4 regions of the Weizmannia sp. FSL W8-1119 genome follow, and region 1 is predicted to be linked to each of the others. Evidence: riboswitches for the same ligand, from Rfam matches in the RefSeq annotation. Region 1 holds a riboswitch; each other region holds the start of a gene.

Region 1 (3,314 bases):
TTTTCTTCCAAATGGCACCCTGCCTCTGTCATCACTTTATATGCGCCTGCTTCTAAATCCCGGCTAATCGATTCCAGCCATAACGCCGGCGTGTCGGCTATTGATTTGGCAGTATCTTTTGAGCCAACTTCACTTAACACTTTAAACTCCTTTGAAAATTCCGCAATATAATGGCACTTTTCCGGATTGGACAGCGGCAGGGTGCCATTTGAGATTTCAACATATTCGCATGCAAACCGCCGGCAGTATTGAACGTACCGATCCGTCTTTCCCTGGCTGGCAAACTTTTCAAATAAAGTGCCGCCGAAAAAGAAGGCAATGCCGTTTTGCCTCAGGTGATCTATTTTTTCTTCCAAATGGCGCGAAACCACCGATGTTCCCCAGCCGAATTTGACGAAATCAATATAAGGGGCTGCACTGTTCATGGTATCTTTAAAAAAGTTCAGCGGAATGCCATTGTCAATTAAGATGGTGATTCCGCAATCCCGCGGTTTCTCATTGCGTAAAGGCAGTGTCAAACCATGGTCATTCATCTTCAACCCTCACGATCGTTGGAAATTCTCCTGTTGGATCAATTTTCATAACAAACCCGCAGTCTCTTTCGTTGATGCAAAATTCTAGGTCAGCCGGGTTAAATGCAGGCTGTCCGGGATCAAGAAATTTCTTTGCAACACTGGCATTTACAATCTCCTTGATCACTGATTCCGGCTTTATCGTGCCGGAGCCGGTAAGGATGCTTTCCATGTATAATGCGCATGCCAGGTCATCTTCCCCCGTCGGATGGGAAGCGATCATGTTGATGCGGGCGTTGTCTTTGCCTTTCCATTTGCGCAGGACCCATTTTGCCGTCATTTTTGCATTCGAAAAGCCGGTAACATAGACTTCCTTTGCACAAAGGGCGCGGAAGGCTGCTTTTACCCCGTTTGTGGATGTTTGCACCAGCGTTTTGCCGGCTAACGGCTGTTTGGCGATGGCGGCCGGTGAATGGCCCAAATCAAATCCCGGTATCGGAAGCCCGTTCCCTTCGCCCGTGAGCAAGACATGCGGGTATTTGTCTTTGATACAAAAAGCCGCTTCTTTTGAGTCTGCCAGCCATATCTCTTTTACGCCGCCCAAAAAGGCATGGTGGGCAACCGTAAACGCGCGGATCACATCGATCACAATATTGGCATCCCCGTCTTCCGGCGTGATCTCATTCCCCTGGTAAATGTGGATGTTCATCCATTCCCCCCTCATTCTGTGCAAAAGATACATAAAGTATATTGGAGGGACGCTTGATGCGGAACTTGCCACCCTTTTCTTTTTTTATCGCCCCCGTCTGTTCAAAAAAGAATTGACTCCCGCCGCATTTGATTGTATAATGTTTTCAATGATTTCTAAATAATGATTCGTTCTTCTTATCCAGAGAGGTGGAGGGAAAGGCCCTTTGAAGCCTCGGCAACAGGTTGAAAAACACTGTGCCAATTCCTGCAGACAATCGTCTGAAAGATAAGAGAAGTTGACCATTGTGCGCCGGCTCTTCTTATCTTTGTAAGAAGAGCTTTTTTCGAAGGTGCTTCTCATGGAAAGAAGCGGATTAAAATCCAAGTAAACTTCTATGTCTATTTGGATTAGGATGTCATACATAAATAAACAAATGAAAAGTGCATGCAAACATTGCGAGGTGGAAGATTTGCCGTTAAGTGTACAAAACAGCCCGTTTAGTAAAGAACAGGCGGAAAAGTTAAATGAACTGCTGCAAATGTTAACGGATCAGCAAAAATTATGGCTGAGCGGATATTTAACCTATCCGTTTGCCGAACAAGGAACGAATCCCCCGGGAAGTACAGCTGTTGCTGAAAAGCCGGTACAGACGGCAACCAAAACGGTTACGCTGCTGTTTGGTTCCGAGACAGGCAATGCCCAGGCGCTTGCCGAAGCATTCGCCGCCAGATTAAAAGAAATGCAGTTTGCCGTATCTTTTTCGGCACTCGATGCGGCCAAGCCGAAAGATTTAAAAAATGCAGGGTATCTGCTCATCATTACAAGCACACAAGGGGAAGGGGACCCGCCCGACAACGCATTGTCTTTCTATGAGCTGATCCACAGCAGAAAAGCCCCAAAACTGGACGGGGTCCCTTTTTCCGTTTTGGCGCTTGGGGACCAGACATATGAGTTTTTTTGCAAGGTCGGAAAAGAGATCGACAAGAGGCTGGAAGAGTTGGGCGGGGAACGGCTCTATCCGCGAGTGGATTGCGATGTGGATTATGAAGAAGACGCCCAGGAATGGTTTGAAGGGGTTACAGGCGTGCTCCAGTCATCTGCCTTGCCGCCTTCAACCGCTGCCGATGCCACCCGGCCTGCAAACACCGATTATTCCAAATCCAACCCGTTCCAGGCGGAAGTGCTGGAAAATATCAATTTGAACTGGGAAGGGTCCAATAAAGAAACGCACCATATCGAATTATCCCTTGAAGGTTCCGGTTTTACATTTGAACCGGGGGACAGCATCGGGATTTACCCGGAAAATGACCCGGAACTCGTGGAACGGCTGATCGAAAAGCTCGGCTGGGATCCAAAAGAACCGGTTCCGATCAATAAAAAAGGGGAAGTACTGCCGGCCAGGGAAGCATTGCTCAGACATTATGAAATTACGAGATTAACAAAACCACTGCTTCAGCAGGCAGCCGTGCTTTTCGGAAACAAAGGGCTTACGGCTTTGCTTGAAAATGAAGCGGAGGCAAAGGCATACCTTGAAGGACGGGGCCTGATCGATCTTGTCGAGGAATATCCGCCGGAAAAAGTGGAAGTGCAAGCTTTTGTACAAATGCTCCGGAAAATGCCGCCGCGGCTTTATTCGATCGCAAGCAGTTGGAAAGCGAACCCCGATGAAGTCCATCTTGTCATTGCACTGGACTGCTATACAGCAAACGGAAGGGTGCGCGAAGGAGTTTGCTCCGGGCAAGTCGCAGGCAGGATAAAACCGGGAGACAAGCTGCCGGTTTATGTCCACCGCAATCCGAATTTCAAACTTCCGGCTGACCCGGATGTGCCGGTGATCATGATCGGGCCGGGAACAGGCGTGGCGCCGTTCCGTTCTTTCCTGGAAGAAAGGGAAGCGGAAGGGATCACCGGCCGAACATGGCTGTTTTACGGGGACCAGCATTTTGCGACGGATTTTCTGTATCAGCTTGACTGGCAAAACTGGCTGAAAAATGGCGTGCTCGAACGGATGGATGTGGCTTTTTCGCGCGACCAGGCAGAAAAAATATACGTCCAGCACCGGATGCTTGAAAAAAGCAAAGATTTTTATGCATGGCTTGAAAAAGGCGCCT
Region 2 (3,314 bases), 1.2 Mb from region 1:
AGAAGTTTGCGCTGCCTTCACTTAGGCGTTCGATCTCGAAAACATTTGTGATGAATTATTTTTGCCGGTGCTTGGTTAAGGGATGGCTGGTTTAGGTGGAAAAGCGGGGCCGCTTTCCTTCACATAGAGGGCATCTGCATAAAGGAAGCAAAAATGGCGTTGTTCGTTCGCATAGAAACGCCTCAGCCCGTTTATTGTCAAAAACGGCTTTAAAAAAACAATTTGGGCAATGGATCCCTTGCCCGAACATGTTCCTTATTCTGCGACGCTTACGCTGGCGCTGGCAACTGCCCGCTTGTGTTTTCTGATTGTATAGAAAATAAGGATTGCCCATATTGCCGCAATGGCTGTATAGGTAACGCCGTACCAGCCGCTTCCGGCGCCGGCCATTTTTAATAAAGTTTGCACGTTGCTGAACACAATCATGCCGCTGACAATGACAGCCAGCAAATGAGCCGGCAAAATTTTAACCAGATAGGCTGCAATCGGTGCGGCGATCAGGCCGCCAAGCATGAGGGCGATCGTCCAGATCCAGTTAATCTGCATAGCGCCGAGGGATAAAAGGAAACCGATGCTTGACGCCAGGGATACGGCAAATTCACTTGTATCCACCGAGCCGATCACTTTCCGCGGTTCGATGTCATTTCTGGACAGCAAAGCCGGTGTGGCGATAGGGCCCCAGCCGCCGCCCCCCGTTGCATCAAAAAATCCTGCGACAAAGCCGAGCGGGATAAAAAATACGTTAGACCCGGTCTTTTTTTTGATTTTCAACGCCCCGCGCGCGTTGATCAGAAACCGGATAAGAATATAGAGGCCAAGGGCGATCAGAAAAATAGAAATGTACGGTTTTAATGTGCTTGCAGGAAGATGGCTGAGAACGGTTGCCCCGAGAAAGGCGCCGACAGCCCCGGGTACAACCAGTTTCCAAATGATCCCTTTATCGACATTCCCAAATTTCATATGTGAGACCCCGGAAGCCGCCGTTGTAAAAACCTCCGCCAAATGCACAGAAGCTGATGCGACAGCCGGCGCAATTCCGAAAGCCAAGAGGAGTGAGGTAGAAGTCACCCCGTAACCCATTCCGAGAGATCCATCCACCAATTGTGCGGCAAGGCCGACAAGTGCTAAGACAATTAATTTTTGCATGTTCATGTTCCCCGCTTTCTTCATCCATAAATTTGATTCATCCTGATGTAGAGGAATTATACGCATCAGGGCCTATCCTGGTTCAAACGGCCGGCCTTGCAGAAATAAAAAATCTTTCCGCCATTTTTACGGAAAGACAGCGAGTAAAGGATAAGCGCTTATCTTCCAAAATGGTACCCATTTTGCTGGAATTGGCACCTTGCTGCTCGCTGCAGGTTGCCGGACTTCATAGGGCCAGATCCCTCCGTCGCTCTTGATAAGTTATTTGTTGTTTAAAATTTTATCAGAAAATAAATGGAAGTCAATATAATTATTGCAAGTTTTTTTATCGGATTTATACGAATGGGGGGATAAAGAAAAAAACTTCCCATCAGATCACGCTCTGTCGGGAGTTTTTTTCTTTACGCTGGATTGGTTTTAAAAAGCAGGTCATCAGGATCAGGCGGGGCATCATGGCCGCTTTCATTTGCTTCACAAAACGAAAAAGAGTCCAAACGGGTTAGCAGGCCGTCCCATTCTGGCAGTTTGTACGAGCTGCACACCCGTGCCTGCCCCCTTCCCGCCCAGAAAACGGTTTAATCAACCCCGCTTGTTTGTGCCCGCTTATCGCGCAGTTGGATTTCTGTCCTTTCCCTGCCTAAGGGAACCGGTTTTATCAACACAGCCGGCTGGAGCCTATTCCTTTGCTTTAATTCTCAGTGACAAGACGACGAGCACGATTAAAATAGCGAGGCAGACGCTTGTACCAATCGGGTTGCCGCCGCCCAGCAAAAAGGACAGGAAAATGCCTGCCAGTGCAAGCAGCGCAATCCAGACCATGAAAGGATACCCTTTTACACGGAAGGAAGGCAATTTTGCATACGACTTCCGGAGTCGCAGTTCGGCTGCACAGATGGCGGTCCAAACAAGGACGACGGTAAATCCCGGAATGGTCATCAAATAGCTGATGACTTCATCCGGCGTAAGATAGGCCAGAATCACGCCGGCTAAAATAAACAGCGAGGTCAGCAAAATACTGATCAGCGGGACGCCTTTCCGGGAAATTTTTAAAAAGGCGCGTGGCGCTTCTCCGGACTGCGCCATGTTAAACAGTGTGCGCGAAGTGGCATAAATGCCGGAATTGGCGGCAGAAAGAACGGCCGTCAAGAGCACAAAATTCATCACATGGGCGGCAGCGGGGATCCCTGTGCGGCTGAATACCTGTACAAACGGGCTTTCCACGGAAGAAACCTGGTTCCATGGGATAATGCCGCAAATGACCAGGATTGGCAAAATATAAAAAAGCATGACGCGGACAACGGTCTGTTTAATGACACGCGGCAACACTTTCTCGCTGTCTTTTGTTTCCGAAACGGTAACACCGATCAGTTCCGCGCCGCCGTATGAAAACATAACGATCAGAAAAGCGCTGAACGTACCGTGAAGCCCGTTCGGGAAAAAACCGCCGTGCGCGGTATAGTTAGACACCGTGGAAGATGTCCCGGGGAATAAACCGAATAAAATCAGCGCACCAAGCAGGATAAAAACGATCAACGTGATGATTTTAATGCCGGCAATCCAAAATTCAAATTCGCCGTAGTACTTCACTTCAATTAAATTGATGCCGACCACGAAAGCAGCACAGAGCAAACTGAGTAGCCATAGTGGCGCTTGGGGAACCCAGAATTGCAGGAAGCTCCCGGCTGCAAGCAGTTCCACAACTGTCACAATGACCCAGTTGATCCAGTACAGCCAGCCAATAATGAAAGAAACCCGGCTGCCGAACGCTTTGTGGATCAGATTTTGGACGTTGAGGCCGGGGTGGACGAGTGCCATTTCCCCAAGTGCTGACATGACAATGAATAAAAGTGCGCCGCCGATCAGGTAAGAAACGGCAACACTCGGGCCGGCAAGGCTGACGGTATCGGAGCTGCCTTTAAAAATGCCGGTTCCGATCATCCCGGCCAATGCGATGAACTGGACATGCCTTGGTGATAAGCCTTTTTGCAAATGATGTTGGTTTTTCTCCATTTCTATCAATCTCACTTTTCTGTTTTAGATAAACGCTTTTCAGTGCTAAAGCATTTATTCTATTTTAGCAGAAAAAAAGGAATATTGATATACAAAAAAATGGAATCGCCGGATGACAGATGTACCCGCATTTCACCAAAGCAAAATGTAAAAAAACG
Region 3 (3,314 bases), 660 kb from region 1:
ATCATCCGGGCCACGGTGCTCGATCATATGGTTCATCTGTTTAAACCGTTGCCTGTCTTCGTCTGATAATGTAACGGGATGGTCATGGACGCAGCCAATAAATCCGCACATGTAAAAAGTCACCTACTTTAATCATTTCGATATACTTCTATTGTAAATTTATTTCTTGAAAAAACAAATCCATTTCCGCCAAAATTTGACGGCCAAAATCTGCACATGTAATATAGTTTAGCATGTTTTCCGGCAGTTTGCAGGGATTTTGTTAAAAAAGGGACATACAGGATTTCTAATAAATGGGCCGGACCGCATCATCCAAACTTTGCGCCGGTCGGTTCTTATGCCCGCGTTGCAGACGCTCATCATAAGCGCCCCGGTTCTGTTCCCGGTCTTTCTGTCAAACAGCCCCATCCGTTGTATTCTCTGCCCCCGCATGTGGGCGCTTCCCGTCACCGGCGTTTTATCCTCCGAATGCCTCCCTTATTCCCCCCGCTGCATGAAAAAGAGCGGCCTGTATACCAGGCACGCTCTTTTTCCCATTATTTTCCGATATGATTGCGGACGAATTCATTCAACGCCCCGGCTTTGTCCGTTTTTTCCCAAGGCACATCCAAATCATCGCGGCCGAAATGCCCGTACGCAGCGGTCTGTCTGTAAATCGGGCGGCGCAAGTCGAGCATTTTGATAATGCCGGCCGGGCGCAGGTCAAAATGGGCTTCAACCGCCTCGATCAGCACTTCTTCCGGAACTTTTCCAGTCCCAAACGTATCGATGGAAATGGAAACGGGCTTCGCCACCCCGATCGCATACGCAAGCTGTACCTCACATTTTTCCGCAAGGCCGGCCGCAACAATATTTTTCGCAACATAGCGGGCGGCATAAGCAGCGGAACGGTCCACTTTCGTCGGGTCTTTCCCGGAAAATGCGCCGCCGCCGTGGCGTGCATAGCCGCCGTACGTGTCGACAATGATTTTGCGGCCGGTCAGCCCGGCATCCCCTTGAGGGCCGCCGATAACAAAGCGGCCGGTCGGATTAATCAAATACTTTGTATCCGCATCGAGTAAGTCTGCCGGCACAACCGGTTCAATGACGTATTTTTTCATATCCTCCTGAATTTGCCCGGCACTGATGTCAGGATTATGCTGCGTTGAAATGACAATCGTATCAATCCGGGCAGGCTGGTTGTTCTCATCATATTCAACTGTCACCTGTGTCTTCGCATCCGGGCGCAAATACGGGATCACTTCATGTTTGCGGAGTTCAGCAAGACGGCGGGCAAGCTTGTGGGCAAGCGAAATGGGAAGCGGCATCAGCTCTTCTGTCTCATTGCAGGCAAACCCGAACATCAGGCCCTGGTCGCCGGCTCCGATTGCCTCAATCTCTTCGTCGCTCATCCCGCCTTCGCGGGCTTCCAAAGCCTGGTTAACGCCGCGCGCAATATCTTCGGACTGTTCGTCAATCGATGTCAAAACAGCGCAGGTTTCCGCATCAAACCCGTATTTCGCGCGCGTATAGCCGATCTCTTTAATGGTCTTGCGCACCACTTTCGGAATATCCACATATGTATTGGTGGAAATTTCCCCCGTGACGAGCACGAGCCCTGTCGTGACGGAAGTTTCGCAGGCAACGCGGGCATTCGGGTCTTTTTCTAAAATGGCATCCAAAATGGCATCGGAAATCTGGTCGCAAATTTTGTCCGGATGGCCTTCCGTCACCGATTCCGATGTGAACAAATGCCGTCCTTTTAACATCCGCTTTTCCTCCTTATATGGTTACATATTGGAAACGGTACTCATACCCTAAACTCGATTCATTTTAAGTACAAAGCCAAAAATAAAAACCTTTCCCATTCATATGAGTGGAAAGGTTTTGACTTCAATCAATCGCGCCTTTCACTCTTATCGTTCAAGGAAACATTCCTTGCTGCAGGTTAGCACCTTTGCCTGGAAGTCAAGCGGCAGCTGCGTTGCGAGCGCATTGCCTGTTCCAGAGGCGGGTTGCTGGGTTTCATCGGGCCCGTCCCTCCACCAGCTCGGGATAAGAGTATCCGTTCAAAGTAAAATCATACGCAATTTAGCAGGCGCTGTCAATGCTTTTTTCACCATTTGCCCTTTTGCCCCCTGCATTTTTCCCGGAAAAAAGTATGTAATAAACGGATGAATATGTTATACTGATATCGTTTAAAGCGAAATAAGTTATTCAAAGGGGCGGTTTATGAAAATGGATCTGATTGGCGCTTCTGACGATTTAAAGTTTTTGTTGTCGGGGGAAAATGTGCGCATGCAGCTTTCCGTGCCGCAATTAATGGAAAAAATTATTGAACGGAAAGAAGCTGTGCTGACAACGGAAGGGGCCATTTCTGCTACAACAGGAAAATACACAGGAAGGTCGCCGAAAGATAAATTTATTGTCGTCGACTCCGAATCAAAAGACCGTGTCGACTGGGGCAAAATCAACCAGCCGGTATCTCCCGGCGTGTTCAACAGGCTCTATGAAAAAATGGTCCGGCATTTAAAAGGGAAAGACGAAATTTTTGTGTTTAAAGGTTTTGCGGGTGCCGATCCAAAAAGCCGCCTTCCGATCCAGACCGTGAATGAGTTCGCCTGGCATAATTTATTCGCGCATCAATTGTTTATCCGGCCGGATGCGGAGGAACTCAATCAACACGATGCGCAATTTACCATTCTTTCCGCGCCGCTGTTTAAAGCAGACCCGGCGCTTGACGGCACGAATTCCGAAGCGTTCATCATGATTTCACTTGAACGCCGGATGATTCTGATCGGCGGAACGGAATATGCAGGCGAAATGAAAAAAAGCATTTTTTCCATCATGAATTATTTGCTGCCGCAAAAAAGCATCCTTCCCATGCACTGCTCCGCCAATACCGGGAAAAACGGCGATACGGCCCTGTTTTTCGGCTTGTCCGGGACCGGGAAAACGACACTTTCCGCCGATCCGGAGCGCGCGCTTATAGGGGACGATGAGCACGGCTGGTCCGACAGCGGCGTCTTCAATATTGAAGGCGGATGCTATGCAAAGTGCATCGGGCTTACAGAAGAAAAAGAACCGCAAATTTACCGGGCAATCCGGTTTGGGACCGTACTTGAAAATGTAGTCGTAGATCCGGTGTCCCGTAGGCCGCAATATGGCAACAATGCACTGACGGAAAATACAAGGGCTGCTTACCCGATTGAAAACATCGGCAATATTGCCCGTTCCGGCATGGCCGGCCATCCGTCAACCATTATATTCCTGACGGCTGATGCGTCCGGTGTCCTGCCGCCGATCAGCAGGCTGACAAAAGAGCAGGCCATGTA
Region 4 (3,314 bases), 1.7 Mb from region 1:
CCCGATCAGCCCGATGGTGGCAATCGTTAAATTGAGCACCATGGACGCCTTTGCCTCCGGAAGCAAAAACCGCCAAATAATCTGCCAGTTCGTCGCCCCCATTGACTGCGCAAGTTCGATTGTCCCTTTGTCGACTTCAAGCAGTGAACTTTCAATGAGCCGCCCGATGTAAAAAGCAGTGTACAAAACGAGCGGCACAATCGCTGCCGTTGTTCCGATCGCTGTCCCGACAACCCAGCGCGTAAACGGAATGATCGCGACAACGAGAATAATAAACGGGATCGACCGGAAAATATTGATAATCACATTTAAAATATTAAAAATCCATTTGTTTTCCCAAATGCCGTTTTCCCGGGTAATAACGAGGATCACGCCGACCGGAACGCCGATGATGATGGAAATGATTAATGATACAGCCACCATATACAGCGTCTGGCCCATTGCCGTGAAAAATTGCGGCCAAAACCATGACCAATCAAATGCCATTTTTCTCCACCTCCCGAATGATGGCTTCGTGATCGTTGATGTACTGAATGGCCCGCTTCATTTCTTCCGGGTCGCCTTTCAATTCGACAAGCAGGTTGCCGAAAGGAATGCCCTGAAGTTCGGTGATCATGCCATGAAGCACATTCAGGTCGATTGAAAAATGTTTTGCCGTATTGGATAACAGCGGCATATTGGTGGAAGCTCCTTTAAACAGGATCCGGTAAATGCCGTGCGGATTGTCTTTGCTGCTTTCATCGATCAGTTTTTGCACCGACGGCGGAATCGAATCATTCAGCACGGTTTTCACAAAGCTTCTCGCAATTTGCGTTTTCGGTTCTGTGAACAGGTCGATTACCGGGCCCTGCTCCACAATTTTTCCGCCGTCCAGCACTGCCACTTTATCACAAATGTCACGAATGACGTTCATTTCATGGGTGATCATAAGAATCGTGATGCCCAGCTCGTCCCGGACTTTCCGCAAAAGGGCAAGCACGGCTTCGGTCGTATTCGGGTCAAGGGCCGATGTTGCCTCGTCACAAAGCAGGATGTCCGGGTCTGTCGCAAGGGCTCTTGCAATGCCAACCCTTTGTTTCTGGCCGCCTGACAACTGGTCAGGGTAGTGGTGCATTCTCTCTTCTAACCCGACAAAAGACAATAATTCTGCCACTTTTGCCTTTATTTCTTCCTTCGGGCGGTGTTCCAGCACAAGCGGCATGGCTACGTTTTGAAAAATCGTCTTTGACTGAAGCAGATTGAACTGCTGGAAAATCATGCCGATTTTTTTCCGCTCTTGGCGCAGCTTTGCAGGCGGCAGGCGCACAAGGTCGATCCCGTTAACGAGCACTTTCCCAGAAGTCGGCCGCTCGAGCAGATTTACGCATCGGATCAGCGTGCTTTTCCCGGCGCCGCTGTAGCCGACCACCCCGAAAATTTCCCCTTTTTCAACACGCAGATTGATGCCTTTTAACGCTTCAACCTTTTTGTCCTTCCCTTTGCCGTATACTTTATGAATATCTTCTAATACCAGCATGTTGAAATCTCCTTCTGTTCCTTTTAGCAAAAAAAAACCCGCTTTCATTCGAAAGAGGTTTGCCGGTCAAGTGACTTATCTCTCAGAATGAACCATTCTGCAGGAATTAGCACCTTTCAAAAAAAGATTTGAAGGTTGCTGGACGTCATCGGGCCTGTCCCTCAGTCTCTCTGGATAAGTTATTCATTTGTTATATTTAAATATTAGTGGACGGCTCGGGATTTGTCAATTCATTATTTTATATTTTTTTGTTTTTCAATCGTCAGACAACTTGAAACAAAGCCCGGTTTCCGCGCCACTCCACCTGAATTTCATGCTCAAAAAAGCGGGAAAGCACTTGTTTTTCAATCATCTCGGAAGTCCGGCCCTGCCGGAAAACTTCCCCGTTTCTGATCAGCAATGTTTTTTGGAAAACGGGAGAAATTTCTTCCGGATGGTGCGTGACATATACAAGCGTCGATCCGTGCTTATCTTTTGCCAGCTCTTCTACACTTTCCAGCAAAATTTCCCGGGCAAACAAATCCAGTCCATTGCAAGGCTCGTCCAAAATTAAGATGCGCGGTTCCGCCATTAACGCACGCGCAATTAAAAGTTTCTGCCGCTCTCCTTGCGAACAATGTTCATAAGCACGGCTAAAAAGGGCGGCACAATGCAATTGTTCCATCAAGCGCAGGGCTTTTTCTTCGTCTTGTGCATCCACCGCTTCATACAGCCCGATGGATGCATATTTGCCGCTGATGACCACATCGCGTGCAAGTTGGGTGCGCGGTATCCTTTCCTGGATGGAGGAGCTGACCCAGCCGATTGATTTCCGCAGTTCCGGCAGGCTTGTTTTTCCGAACGCTTTGCCGAGCACCTTGATGCTGCCCTTTGTCGGCCAAATATACCCGTTGATCATATTGAGCAAAGTGGTTTTGCCGGAACCGTTTAAGCCGAGGACAGCCCAATGCTCCCCTTTTTTGACCGTCCAGTGAATGTCCGAGAGCAGTTTTTTGCCGTCGCGCACAAGGCTCACATCGGCAACTTCGATTACATTTTCCATCTGTGCCATCCCCTTACATTTCGTACAAGTTTTAGACACACAGGGGTTCACCCTGCGCACTTTATTTATTCATGCTGGCGAGAAAATCCCCGAGCAGGTCTTCCGCATCTTCTTTTTCCGGCGCTTCCGCATCAGGCGGTGCCGGTTCGGTGGCGGCAGTTCTCCAGTCAAATGCATCAAGATCATCCGATCCAGGCGGCTCACCACCGGATCGAACCGGTTCCGCGTCCGCTTCTTTACTAGTTTGTGGCAATTCGTCTTCCTGTAAAAAAAGCGTCTCATCCATAGAAACAGGTTGTTTCGAGAGGGCAGCAAAAAGCGAAGTCGCCCGGAGCGGATCCTGAATCAGCTCGTAAACAATGCTGCCGAGCATTGCTTCCGAATGTTCATGCTTCAGCCAGTCATGCTGCACTTTTGTCAGTTTGCGCGGCAGCGGAATTGTAATCGTTTCTTTGTCTTTTACAAGCGACTGGTTCACGCCCTGTATCACATACCCGGCTATTTTGGCGGAGAAGTTCCGTTTCTCTTTTTCTTTTAACTTTGACAACTCTTTTAAAATATGATCGGGCGTATCCTGGGGGATCCGGAACGCAATCGTCTGGCCCCGCTTCATCCCGCTTTGATTTTCCATATTTTTTCACCTTATTTGGATTCGACCGGTTTCTTTCCTTTGTCTTCCGGTTTATTGTTTTTCCTCACATAATCCGAAATTAATTTGTAGTAAGCATTGGCCATCATCCAGATGCTCTCTTTTTC

The links. A riboswitch is a leader RNA that binds a small molecule or an ion and turns the genes downstream of it on or off. The one in region 1 is predicted to bind S-adenosylmethionine.
Region 2: it holds a riboswitch for S-adenosylmethionine, as region 1 does, so the genes downstream of both, NSQ19_RS12795 (sulfite exporter TauE/SafE family protein) here and NSQ19_RS06870 (assimilatory sulfite reductase (NADPH) flavoprotein subunit) in region 1, are expected to answer to the same signal.
Region 3: it holds a riboswitch for S-adenosylmethionine, as region 1 does, so the genes downstream of both, metK (methionine adenosyltransferase) here and NSQ19_RS06870 (assimilatory sulfite reductase (NADPH) flavoprotein subunit) in region 1, are expected to answer to the same signal.
Region 4: it holds a riboswitch for S-adenosylmethionine, as region 1 does, so the genes downstream of both, NSQ19_RS15135 (methionine ABC transporter ATP-binding protein) here and NSQ19_RS06870 (assimilatory sulfite reductase (NADPH) flavoprotein subunit) in region 1, are expected to answer to the same signal.

What each region holds. Positions count from the first base shown of each region.
Region 1 covers NZ_JBBOZL010000001.1:1,429,191-1,432,504, forward strand. Annotated here, with positions in the region: partial or broken gene NSQ19_RS06855 (phosphosulfolactate synthase) at 1-11, opposite strand, end outside; partial or broken gene NSQ19_RS06860 (phosphosulfolactate synthase) at 21-533, opposite strand; gene NSQ19_RS06865 (2-phosphosulfolactate phosphatase) at 526-1,221, opposite strand; SAM riboswitch class I at 1,395-1,495, shown strand; gene NSQ19_RS06870 (assimilatory sulfite reductase (NADPH) flavoprotein subunit) at 1,616-3,314, shown strand, end outside.
Region 2 covers NZ_JBBOZL010000001.1:2,604,961-2,608,274, reverse strand. Annotated here, with positions in the region: gene NSQ19_RS12795 (sulfite exporter TauE/SafE family protein) at 256-1,212, opposite strand; SAM riboswitch class I at 1,302-1,409, opposite strand; gene NSQ19_RS12790 (amino acid permease) at 1,822-3,156, opposite strand.
Region 3 covers NZ_JBBOZL010000001.1:2,092,125-2,095,438, forward strand. Annotated here, with positions in the region: gene asnB (asparagine synthase (glutamine-hydrolyzing)) at 1-111, opposite strand, end outside; gene metK (methionine adenosyltransferase) at 537-1,748, opposite strand; SAM riboswitch class I at 1,893-2,041, opposite strand; gene pckA (phosphoenolpyruvate carboxykinase (ATP)) at 2,218-3,314, shown strand, end outside.
Region 4 covers NZ_JBBOZL010000001.1:3,100,771-3,104,084, forward strand. Annotated here, with positions in the region: gene NSQ19_RS15130 (methionine ABC transporter permease) at 1-486, opposite strand, end outside; gene NSQ19_RS15135 (methionine ABC transporter ATP-binding protein) at 476-1,516, opposite strand; SAM riboswitch class I at 1,589-1,697, opposite strand; gene NSQ19_RS15140 (ABC transporter ATP-binding protein) at 1,779-2,558, opposite strand; gene NSQ19_RS15145 (hypothetical protein) at 2,620-3,189, opposite strand; gene NSQ19_RS15150 (ParM/StbA family protein) at 3,201-3,314, opposite strand, start outside.